DNA from 3 places in the Kitasatospora sp. NPDC008050 genome. Region 3 is predicted to be linked to each of the others. Evidence: riboswitches for the same ligand, from Rfam matches in the RefSeq annotation. Region 3 holds a riboswitch; each other region holds the start of a gene.

Region 1 (3,916 bases), on a different contig from region 3:
CCAACCCCGGCTACGCGCTGCTCGGCGCACTGGTGGCCAAGGTGCGCCGGCTGCCGTGGGGCGAGGTGCTGCGCCAGGAGGTGCTCGATCCGCTCGGCCTGAGCCGCACCACCGTGCTGCCGCAGGCTCCGCACGCGGGCGGGTTCGCCGTGCATCCGTGGGCGGATGTGATGCTCCCCGAGCCCCTCACCGACACCGGCCTGATGGCGCCGGCCGGCCAGCTCTGGTCCACGGCCGCCGACCTCGCCCGCTGGGCCTGCTTCCTGGCCGGCACCCTCCCGGGCGGCACGGAGAAGGTGCTGGCCCCCGCCAGCCTGGCCGAGATGCGCCGCCCGGCCGCCGGCCCGGACAGTGACGACTGGACCTCCTGCTACGGCCTGGGCCTGCAGCTGCTCCGGCAGGACGGACGGCTGCTGGCCGGTCACACCGGTTCGATGCCCGGCTTCCTGGCCTACCTGTGGTTCAGCACCGAGGACGACGTGGCGGCGATCACCCTCAGCAATGTCACCGCCGGCTCCGCGCTCGCGACGGTCGCTCCCGACCTGCTCCGGATCGTGGCCGAGCGCGAACCGCTGCTGCCCGCCGCCTGGCGCCCGTTCACCGACGCCGATCCCGCCCTGCTGGCGCTGACCGGCCCCTGGTACTGGGGCCCCACGGCGCTGGCCCTGCACCTGCGGGCGGACCGGTCCCTGGAGCTCACCGCGCTCAGCGGCCCCGCCCGCACCTCCCGCTTCGCGCCCGAGCCGGACGGCAGCTGGACCGGCCTGGACGGCTACTACGCGGGCGAGCCGCTGCGTGTGGTGCGCGCCGAGGACGGCGCGGTCAGCCACCTCGACCTGGCCGGCTTCGTGCTGACCCGCGGCCCCTACCACCCGGCCGCGGCGGTGCCCGGCGACGTCGACCCGCAGGGTTGGCACGCGGGCTGACGGGGGGCGGGCTGACGGAATTTCATATCACGGGGCGATAACGATGCGAATCGTTATCGCCCCTCCAGCTTCGGCATGAGACACCTCACATTGCCCTGTGACAGGTCCTTCTGGCTTGAGATAGGACCTTCGACCTGTCTACGGTGCATGCCGTTCGTCTCCACACGAACCCCGCTCCCCGGAACGCCGAATCCTGCCGCCGGATGGAACGGGCACTGTGCACCACAGCACCACGGCAGGGGCGGGGGACCCAAGGTAAGTCGCCCCACCTGGAGCACGACTCCGGGCGGGGCTAGGGGTGAAGCCGCGCATTGCGCGGCCGGGCAACTCCAGCCCGAATCCGACAGCTCACCTCGCAGGCGTGGGAGAGGAAAAGCTTTTCATGATGTCCGTCAACGGTCGTCCCAGCCTGCCCAGCCGCGCCACCATCAAGCGCGCGATCGCCACCGCCGTCATCGTGGCCGCCGGCGCCGGTCTGCCCATGATCACCGCCGGTGGCGCCAGCGCCGCTCCGCTCCACTCCGGTTCGCACGGCCACGCCGCGCAGCACCAGTCGGCGGCTGTCGCCCCGGCCGCGGCCCCCCAGGCCGCCACCCCCGCCGCGGCCCCGGCCGCCCAGGCTCCCGCCGGCTACACCGTGCAGGACGGCGACTGGCTGTCCAAGATCGCCACCAGCCACAACGTGCAGGGCGGCTGGCAGAAGCTCTACGACCTGAACAAGTCGGTGCTCGTCGGCGGCCCGGACATGATCTACCCCGGCCAGCACCTCGCGCTGGGCGACGGCCAGGCTCCGGCCCAGGCGCAGACCCCCGCCCCGGCCCAGGCTCCGGCTGCGACCCAGGCGCCGGCTCCGGCTCCGGCTCCGGCTCCGAAGAGCGCCCCGGCCGCCCCGGTCGCCACCGCTGCTCCGGCCCTGAGCGCCAACGCCAGCGTCGCCTCGCTGCAGGCGCTCGCCGCCTCGATCGTCCCGGCCGACCAGCTGGCGTCGTTCGACCAGATCATCACCCACGAGAGCGGCTGGAGCGTCACCGCCACCAACCCGAGCTCCGGCGCCTACGGCCTGCCGCAGGCCCTGCCCGGCAACAAGATGGCCTCGGTCGGCTCGGACTGGGCGACCAACCCCGCCACCCAGATCAAGTGGGCGCTGCAGTACATGAACCAGACCTACGGCAGCCCGAACCAGGCCTGGGTCTTCTGGCAGGCCCACCAGGCGTACTGATCACCCCGGTGATCAGCGGTCCCGGGTCGGGCTCCGCCGAGCGGTAGCGCCCGGCGGATCTCACCCGGCAGATCGCGCCCAACGAATCGCGCCCCACGAATCGCACTCAGCGGATCGCTTCAGCCGTCGGCCGGACCACGGGTTCCCCAACCCGTGGCCGGCCGACGGCTTTTGGCGCTGCCGCCTCCTCGTGCGTCGGGCGTCGGGCGCCGTGCGCCGTGCGCCGTGCGCCGTGCGTCGGGCGATCCGGTGTCAGTCCGCCGCGCCGTACCGCACCAGGTAGCCCGCCAGCCGCGCGATGTCCTCGTCGGTCCATTCCGTGAACCGCTCGGTGAACGACTCGCGGCGCATCTCGTACGCATGCCGGAGCAGTGCCAGGCCCTGCTCGCTCGGGCGCAGGATCTGCCCTCGGTGATCCTCCGGATCCACCTCGCGGCTGAGCAGTCCCAGCTTCTCCAGCGCGCCGACCTGCCGGCTCACGGTCGACTTGTCGAGCATGAAGTAGGCGGCCAGGTCCGCCGCCCGGCAGCCACCGCGTTCGTACATCAGGTCGAGGATGCTGTACGTCACCAGGGAGAGCCCCGGATGCAGCTGTGAGGCCTTGTGCCGGGCCCGCCGGGCGAAGGCGGTCAGCTCGCGCTGGATGATCTCGATCGACTCGTCTCGCCCCGACACGCGTGACCTCTTCCTCTCCCGTAGTGGTTGCGTATTACAACATATTTGCCACTGGCGCCGCCACTGGACCCGCACCGATCGAGACCACAGCATGCCAGACGGCTCGATCACAGCCGGTAATCTGTGGATGACAGATCCGAGAAGTCGCCAAGCGCGGCCTGGCTGGCGTCGCGGGGTGCGCATGGACCTGATTCCACCGGCGGACGGAGCCCCCCGGCCCCGCGACGAGCGCTTCGGCGCCGAGCTGCGCCGGCTGCGCACCGAGCGCGGCCTGTCGCTCAGCGCCCTCTCCCGCCTGCTGCACTACAGCAAGGGCTACCTCAGCAAGATCGAGAACGGCAGCAAGCCCGCCGGCCATGACCTGGCCCGCCGCTGCGACGAGCTGCTGCGCGCCGACGGTTCGCTGCTGCGGCTGACCGAAGCCGCCGAGCCCGGGCCGACCTGGCCCGCCTCCGACAGCGCCCCGCCACCGGAACTCGACCTCCCCTGCCCCTACCTCGGGCTGGCCGCCTTCGGCCCGCAGGACGCCCGCTGGTTCGCGGGCCGCGACAACGCGCTCGCCGCACTGCTCGACCGGCTGGCCGAGCGGGCGGGGCAGGGGCCGCTCGCGCTGGTCGCCCCCTCGGGCGCGGGCAAGTCCTCCCTGCTGCGGGCCGGTCTGCTGCCCGCCCTCCAGCGCGGCGACCTGCCGTCCGCGCACCCTGGGGGCCGCCGCGTGCTGGTCTGCACACCGACCGCGCGGCCGCTCTCGGTCCTGCGTCGACTCCTCGACACCGTGTCGGCCTCCTCCACCGAGCCCGCCCCCGGGCCCGTCCCGCTCCCGTCCCCCAGCACCGAGGCCTCGCCGACACCAACGGCCGAGCCAAGAGTCTCACCCTCTACCTCACCTTCACTTGTGAGCGCGACCGCCGCGGGCCCGGCCCCTGCTCCGGTGCCGGGGGCGGGGTCGGTGCCGGTCGTCGGACCGGCCCTGATCGTGGACCAGTTCGAGGAGGTCTTCACCCTCTGTCCCGATCCCGCCGAGCGGCACGCCTTCATCCAGGCCCTCTGCGAACTCGCCACCGTCCCGGACGGCAGACCCGCCGCCGAGGCCACC
Region 2 (3,916 bases), on a different contig from region 3:
CGCCACCCGCACGTCTTCGGTGACTCGGACGCGGCCACCACCGACCAGGTGGAGGCCAACTGGGAGGCGCTCAAGGCCGCCGAGAAGCAGGACCGGGAGTCGGTGCTGGACGGCGTCCCGGCGGGCCTGCCGGCCCTGGCGTACGCGGCCAAGCTGGTCTCCCGGGTCCGCCGGGCGGGCTTCACCGGCGTGCCCGACGCCCCGTACGCGCTGCCGGCCGAGCTGTCCGAGGAGTCGGCGGGCGCGCTGCTGCTGGCCGTGGTGCAGCGGGCCCACGACGCGAAGGTGGACCCGGACGCGGCGCTGCGGGCGGCCGCGCGCGGCTACCGGGAGGCCGTGCGGACCGCCGAGGGGCTGTCGGCGAGCTGAGCCCGGCGCTGCGCCGGGACGGCCTGGCCCAGGGCCTCGCCGATCGCCTCGCTCAGCGGGTCGAGCAGCTCGGCCAGGCGGTGCAGCCGGCCGGGCAGCTCGGCCATCGTGACGATCTTCTCGCCGTCCGGGCCGGCCACGCAGAACAGGTCGATCGGGCCCAGGTGCTTCTCGGCGGTGTCGACCAGCGCGGCGATGTCGCTGGGCTGGTGGATGTCGGAGCTGACGCCGATCACCGGGCAGCCGATCCGGTCCAGGGCGGTGGCCAGGTCCTCGGCGACCCCGACCCGGGGGTCGGCGATCAGCAGGCCGGCGGCGCCCGCCGCGGCGAACCGACGGGCCGGCCCGTCGCCGTCGCCGCCGTTGAGTACCGCGATAACCACCACTGCCCCGGCTACCCGCATGGCCTGCTCCTCCCTGGGGGCACCGCCGCACTGCGGGGCCCACCACCACGTATCGGAGGATCGTAGGCTCCAGCTGACCCTCCGCAACAGGGATTACCCGCCAGGTGACCAGACTCACTCCTCCCGGGGACCGGATACGGTCAGAACATGTCCGACCAGCCTGATTCGCCCCCGCCCACCCTCTTCACCTGGGAGTTCGCGGCCGACCCCTACCCGGCGTACGCCTGGCTGCGGGAACACGCGCCGGTGCACCGCACCACCCTGCCGAGCGGGGTTGACGCCTGGCTGGTCACCCGATATGTGGACGCCCGGCAGGCGCTGGCCGACGCCCGGCTCTCCAAGAACCCGGCGCACCACAGTGAGCAGGCGCACCGCACGGGACGGGTGGGGATCCCGGGGGAGCGTCAGGCGGACCTGATGACGCACCTGCTGAACATCGACCCGCCCGACCACACCCGGCTGCGCCGGCTGGTCTCCAAGGCCTTCACCCCGCGTACGGTGGCCGAGTTCGAGCCCCGGGTGCAGCAGCTGACGGACCGGCTGATCGACGGCTTCGCGGCGCGTGGCTCGGCCGACCTGATCCACGAGTTCGCCTTCCCGCTGCCGATCTACGCGATCTGCGATCTGCTCGGCGTGCCGGCCGAGGACCAGGACGACTTCCGGGACTGGGCCGGGATGATGATCCGACATGGCGGCGGCCCGCGCGGCGGCGTGGCGCGCGCGGTCAAGCGGATGCGGACCTACCTGGCGGAGCTGATCCACCGTAAGCGGGCCGACCTCGGGGACGACCTGATCTCGGGGCTGATCCGGGCCGGCGACCACGGCGAGCACCTCACCGAGAACGAGGCCGCGGCGATGGCGTTCATCCTGCTCTTCGCGGGGTTCGAGACCACCGTCAACCTGATCGGCAACGGCCTGTACTCGCTGATGAACCAGTCGCTGCAGCGGGCCCGGCTGCAGGAGTCCATCGTGCGCGGCGAGAGCGAGCTGCTGGCCACCGGCATCGAGGAGTTGCTGCGCTTCGACGGCCCGGTGGAGCTGGCCACCTGGCGGTTCGCCACCGCACCGCTGACCATCGGCGGGGTGGAGATCCCGGTGGGGGACCCGGTGTTGGTGGTGCTCGCGGCGGCCGACCGGGACCCGGCCAGGTTCGACCGCCCGGACACCCTGGACCTGGCCCGCCGGGACAACCCGCACCTCGGCTTCGGACACGGCATCCACTACTGCATCGGCGCGCCGCTGGCCCGACTTGAGGGCCAGCGTGCGCTGGCCACCCTGCTGACCCGGCTGCCCGACCTCCAGCTGGCCGCGGACCCGGCCGAACTGCGCTGGCGTGGCGGTCTGATCATGCGTGGCCTGCGCGAACTCCCTGTTTCGTTTACGCCCGAGTTGTCGGGCAAGTGACGGAACGGCAGTTCTGACGGCGTGTCGAAGACCGTTCTCCTGTGCGGTTTGAATGCCCATCAATCCGGACAAACAAGACCTGTTGGTAGGCGATCGACCGCACTCCGTAATTTTGATGTGATGTACGCGATATGAGCTTGTGATCGGTCCGTCAATCTGCTTACCCTCCCTGGAGTTCGCTGCTGCGAACCCCGAAGCGCGGAACGCCGAGTCCTGCCCGCCGCGCTGCCGGGACACCGACCGACACCCGGGCAGGGGCGGGGGACCCAGGATTTTCTGCCGTCTCCCACGGCTAGGGGTGAAGCCGCGTCAGCGGCCGGGCCAACCTCACGGGCCCGAACCCGACAGCTCACCTCGCAGGCGTGCGGAGAGGGATAGCTTCATGCTGCTCACTGGCAACGGCCGGCACCGCCGTCGTACCCAGACCGAGAAGGCGATCGCCGCGGCCGGCGTCGCCGGTGTCGGTCTGGCGGTCCCGCTGCTCACCGCGACCAGCGCACACGCTGCTCCGGTCTCGGTCTGGGACCAGGTCGCCAACTGCGAGAGCACCAACAACTGGTCGATCGACACCCACAACGGTTTCTACGGCGGCCTGCAGTTCACCTCCTCGACCTGGGCCGCCTACGGCGGCACCCAGTACGCCGCGCAGGCCAACCAGGCCAGCAAGGCCCAGCAGATCTCGGTCGCCGAGCGGGTGCTGGCGGACCAGGGCCCGGGTGCCTGGCCGGTCTGCTCGGTCAAGGCCGGGCTGAGCAAGGGCGGGGCGCCGGCCGGCGTCGACGCGAGCGCCGACTCGGGCGCCGCCCAGCAGCAGAGCGCGTCGCAGGCGCAGCCGACGGCCCAGCAGTCGAAGCCGCAGGCCCAGCAGCAGACGCAGCCTCAGCAGTCGGCCACCCCGAGCTTCCCGGGCCAGGCCGGCTGGGACGCGGGCGGCAAGGTGTTCTGGTACGAGAAGGACGGCGGCTGGTACTGGACCAGCCACCAGAGCGTCTACAACCAGTTCGCCGCCCCGGCCCAGGCGCCCGTCCAGGTCCAGACCCCCGTCCAGGTGCCGGCCCAGGCCCCGGCCGCCGCCGCGCCCACCGCGCAGACCGGTGCCCCGGCGGGTCACGGCTACACCGTGCAGGCCGGTGACACCCTCTCCACCATCGCCCAGGCCCAGCACCTGAGCGGCGGCTGGCAGCAGCTCTACCAGGCCAACCACTCGACGGTGGGCGGCGATCCGAACCTGATCATGCCGGGCCAGCAGCTGCGCTTCGGCTGACGAACCGTGCGCGGGGCGCCCCGGGCGACGGCCCGGGCGACGCCCCGCGCGCTTTCGGGTGAACTACTCGTGGGTACCGGAGCCACACCGTGAGACGGGACCCAGGCCTGGATGGCCCCGGGGGCCGGTGCGGTTAGGCTCTGGTCGTAACGACTCCGTTCCACGTCCGCAGGACCGCTTCCGCCTAGGAGATGCCTCGTGCCGTCCATTGATGTCGTCGTCGCCCGTGAGATTCTCGACTCGCGCGGCAACCCCACGGTCGAGGTCGAGGTCGGCCTCGACGACGGCAGCACCGGCCGTGCCGCTGTCCCGTCCGGCGCCTCCACCGGCGCGTTCGAGGCGCTGGAGCTGCGCGACGGTGACAAGAACCGCTACTTCGGCAAGGGCGTGGAGAAGGCCGTCCTCGCCGTCATCGAGCAGATCGGCCCGGAGCTGGTCGGCTACGACGCCACCGAGCAGCGGCTGATCGACCAGG
Region 3 (3,916 bases):
TGCTCCGCCCGTGAAGCACCAGAGCGTACGGGAGCCGCCCACTGCGCACAGCCCCGGGGTTGCCGGGCCGGTGTACCGGCCGCCACCAGCGCCGACGCGCTCTCGGCAGCCGGTACGGGCGCGGTGGTCACCCCGTGCTGTACCAGTCCCAGGGCAGCAGCCCGTGGTTCGGCAGGTGCGCCTCGCGGGTGCTGATGGTGATCAGCGGGCGGTCCTTCCAGATGCTCGCGTCGTTGGAGCGCAGGCACAGCTCGGTGCGAGCGTGGTCGGTGTTGGCGACCAGCACGAGCACCGTCTCCTTGCGCAGGTGCTCGAAGACCGCGCGGTCCGGATCGGTCAGCACGGCGCGCAGCCGGGCCCGGTCGGCCAGCCGCAGCCGGCCCCGGTCGCCGTAGCCGAGCGGCCGGGCCTCGGCGGTCGTTCTGGCCACGCCCCGAGCGAGTATCAGCAAGGGCAGCAGGGTGGGGATCCGGCCCGGATCGGTGACCCCCTCCCCCTGGGCCGCGCGATAGATGGCCAGGCCCAGCAGCGTGCGCACGGCCTCCAGGTCGCCGCCGGCGACTCTGGGGTCATGGCCGGCGGCCCAGCGGGTCAGACCGAGGGCCCAGTACATCGACACCTCCAGCGCCGAGGCCTTGCCCATCAGCGCGGAGTCCACCTCCCACCACCAGTGCGGATCGCCCTCGGCCGCTTCGACGGCCGGCTCCAGCTCGTGCACAGCCCACCTCCCGGTGCGCCCGCCCACACCCGGGCCCGGGCGCGCCCTTCTATCGTGCTGCGCACGCGCCGCGGTGTCCGTCGATCGGGCAAACCCGCGCACCGGGCCGGCCGGGCCGCCGCACCGGCCCGCCCGGCCCGGTTTCACACCCCTGTTCCGCCCTGGGCTCAGGGGGTCTGGCCGTAGAAGTGCTCCACGTGCAGCTTGACCACGAGCCGGCGATCGCGGACCATCGCGGCCCGGTAGTCGTCCCAGTCGGGGTGCTCGCCGTCGAGCGTGCGGTAGAGGTCGATCAGTTCCTCCACCGTGTCGTCGTCGGGCGCCGCGGCCACCGGCGTCAGCTCGGCGGTGCCCTCGGCCACCGCCCAGGTCCAGAAGTCCTCGCTGGTCGCGTACAGGCTCGCCCGCGGGTCCCGGGCCAGGTTCTTCGCCTTCACCCGGTCCGCCGTGACGGAGACCCGGATCAGCTCCTCGGCCGGGTCGAAGGCGTAGCGGATGTTGGACAGCTGCGGCCGCCCGTCCCGCTTCAGGGTCACCAGCACCCCGTTGGTCCGGGAGGCGAAAAGCTCACGGATCTTGGCATCGTCGGCCATGGGCCTCTCCTCTGCGTCGAGTTGACGGTTCTTCGGTCGATGACGGTTCCAGCGCCCAACCTAGCTGCGGACAGTGGGCCGCCGGGCGGCTTGGGTGCCGACCGGGCGGGCGGACCTGACGCAGTACGCGCAAGAGGTGTCGGTACAGAGCATCGCGCAGCTTCCGTGATTCTTGTGTGACGTGTGCGATGCGGGGTTGTTATCGGAGTGATGATCCGTCTAGTCTCCCTGCAACCCGCCTACGCGGGTGCCCGGACGAGGTACGCCGAGTCCTGCCCACCGCGCTCCGGGTCCTCGATCACCGACCTCTGGGCAGGGGCGGGGGACCCAGGTTTCAATGCCGTCCCCAACACGGCTAGGGGTGAAGCCGTCCACCGGATCCGTCCGGGCGGACGGCCGGGCCAGCCTCCCGGCCCGAACCCGACAGCTCACCTCGCAGGCGTGCGGAGAGGGATGTTCCATGGGCATATCCGGGGTGTTCTCAGGCCCGGGCCGGCACCGCCGCCCGACCCAGACCGAGCGCGCCGTGACCGCCGCGACGGTGGCCGGCGTCGGCGTCGCCCTGCCGCTGCTCACCGCGACCGGCGCGCACGCCGCCCCGGTCAGCACCTGGGACTCGCTCGCCCAGTGCGTCACCGGCGGCAACTGGACCGCGGACACCGGCGACGGCTACTACGGCGGACTGCATCTCACCCAGCGCCAGTGGGTCGCGAACGGCGGCGACCAGTACGCGGCGCAGGCCTCGCACGCCACCCAGGCGCAGCAGATCGCCGTGGCCGAGCAGTTGCTCGCCGGCCAGGGTCCGAGCGTCTGGGGCAGCTGCGCGGCGGTGGCCGGGCTGACCGCGCCGACCACCAGCACGCCGGTGAGCACGCCGACGCCCGCGCCCCCGGCGACCAGCACGCCGGCCCCGGTCGGCACGCCCACGCCCGTCGGCTCGCCCGCGCCGGTGACCGCGCCCACCACGGCGCCCACGCCCGGCTCCACGCCCACGACGACGCCCACCACCCCGGCGCCGCCCACCACCCCGGCTCCCGGTACGCCGAGCGCCGGCGCCCCCGGCACGGGCATGCCCAGCGGAGCGCCGACGGCGCCGACCACCGCACCGTCCACTGCTCCGACCAGCGGCCCGACCACTGCGACCGCTGCGCCGACCCCGAACGCGCCCGCGCCGGGCACCCCGGCGCCCAGCACCAGCCCGAACCCGACGGCGACCACGCCCCCGGCCGCTCCGACCGCCCCCGGCCCGCAGTCGAGCAGCGCACCGAGCACCCCGTCCCCGCTGGCCCCGGCCCCCGGCAGCGCGCAGACGCCGACCGGCGGCACCACCCCGATCGCCCCCGTGGCACCCGCACCGACCGCGCCCGCGGCCCCGGTCGGCCCCACCGGCCAGGTGGCCCCGACCGGCCAGAGCGACGCCGGTCAGGGCTACACCGTGCAGAGCGGCGACTCGCTCTGGGCCATCGCGACGGACCACCACGTCGACAACTGGCAACAGCTCTACCAGCAGAACCTCGGCACCGTCGGTGGCAACCCCAACCTGATCTTCCCCGGACAGCACCTGCAGCTTCCTTCCTAAGGCCTGTCCGGCGGTGCCCGGTGGGCGGTCACCGGGCACCGCCGGGCACCGTCAGAATGGAGCCATGTCCCGACGCAGCAACCGCACCCGCGCGGCCGAGCCCGCCCCCGTCACCGCGCCCGCCGCGAGCGACGGATCAGTCCCCTGCCCCTGCGGCCTGCCCGCCGCCTACGCCGACTGCTGCCGCCGGCTGCACCGGGGCGAGGCCCAGGCGGCCACCGCCGAGCAGCTGATGCGATCGAGGTTCAGCGCCTTCGTGGTCAACGACGGCGCCTATCTGCTGCGCAGCTGGCACCCGCGGACCCGCCCTGCGGTCGTCGACTTCGACGCGGGGCTGCACTGGCGGCGGCTGGAGATCCTGGGCAGCACCGAGGGCGGCGCGTTCCACCAGGAGGGCACCGTCGAGTTCGTCGCCCACTACGTCGAGCAGAACCTCGACGGCCGGCTGCACGAGAAGAGCCGCTTCGTGCGCCACGAGGGGGCCTGGGTCTACCTGGACGGTGTGATCACGCCGACGCAGGCCTGAGCCGACCGCCGCGACCGCCTTCGCCGCCGTCGCCACCGCCGTCGCCCGAGCCGTCGCCACCGCGAGAGCCTCGGCCACCGATAAATTGCGTGCTGAAAGCTTCGGCTGCCGACTAGTTTGCGCGTATGGACCTCACCGCCAGCGCCGGCACCACCCGACTCAACACCAAGGCGGTGGCCGCGGCCACCGTCTCCGTCCTGCTCTGGGCCTCCTCCTTCGTGGCGATCCGCTCCGCCACCGAGCACTACGGCCCCGGCTCACTGGCCCTGGGCCGCCTCGCGGTCGGCTCGGTGGCGCTGCTCGCGATCTGGGCGGTGCGGGGCGAGGGCCTGCCGCCGCGCGCCTCCTGGCCCGGCATCGCCCTCTGCGGCCTGCTCTGGTTCGGGCTCTACATGCTGGCGCTCAACTGGGGTGAGCAGAAGGTCGATGCGGGCACCGCCGCCATGCTGGTGAACATCGGCCCGCTGGTGATCGCGCTGCTCGGCGGCTGGCTGCTGCGC

What was found. A riboswitch is a leader RNA that binds a small molecule or an ion and turns the genes downstream of it on or off. The one in region 3 is predicted to bind cyclic di-AMP.
Region 1: it holds a riboswitch for cyclic di-AMP, as region 3 does, so the genes downstream of both, ACFZB9_RS24030 (LysM peptidoglycan-binding domain-containing protein) here and ACFZB9_RS27045 (transglycosylase family protein) in region 3, are expected to answer to the same signal.
Region 2: it holds a riboswitch for cyclic di-AMP, as region 3 does, so the genes downstream of both, ACFZB9_RS05085 (transglycosylase family protein) here and ACFZB9_RS27045 (transglycosylase family protein) in region 3, are expected to answer to the same signal.

What each region holds. Positions count from the first base shown of each region.
Region 1 is NZ_JBIBIJ010000012.1:184,097-188,012, forward strand. It holds gene ACFZB9_RS24025 (serine hydrolase domain-containing protein) at 1-926, shown strand, start outside; cyclic di-AMP (ydaO/yuaA leader) riboswitch at 1,178-1,303, shown strand; gene ACFZB9_RS24030 (LysM peptidoglycan-binding domain-containing protein) at 1,309-2,145, shown strand; gene ACFZB9_RS24035 (MarR family winged helix-turn-helix transcriptional regulator) at 2,398-2,820, opposite strand; gene ACFZB9_RS24040 (helix-turn-helix domain-containing protein) at 3,002-3,916, shown strand, end outside.
Region 2 is NZ_JBIBIJ010000002.1:360,770-364,685, forward strand. It holds gene ACFZB9_RS05070 (MazG family protein) at 1-369, shown strand, start outside; gene ACFZB9_RS05075 (hypothetical protein) at 324-773, opposite strand; gene ACFZB9_RS05080 (cytochrome P450) at 921-2,177, shown strand; cyclic di-AMP (ydaO/yuaA leader) riboswitch at 2,406-2,554, shown strand; gene ACFZB9_RS05085 (transglycosylase family protein) at 2,560-3,441, shown strand; gene eno (phosphopyruvate hydratase) at 3,640-3,916, shown strand, end outside.
Region 3 is NZ_JBIBIJ010000016.1:70,047-73,962, reverse strand. It holds gene ACFZB9_RS27055 (hypothetical protein) at 128-718, opposite strand; gene ACFZB9_RS27050 (PPOX class F420-dependent oxidoreductase) at 886-1,311, opposite strand; cyclic di-AMP (ydaO/yuaA leader) riboswitch at 1,601-1,769, shown strand; gene ACFZB9_RS27045 (transglycosylase family protein) at 1,838-2,890, shown strand; gene ACFZB9_RS27040 (YchJ family protein) at 2,955-3,416, shown strand; gene ACFZB9_RS27035 (DMT family transporter) at 3,542-3,916, shown strand, end outside.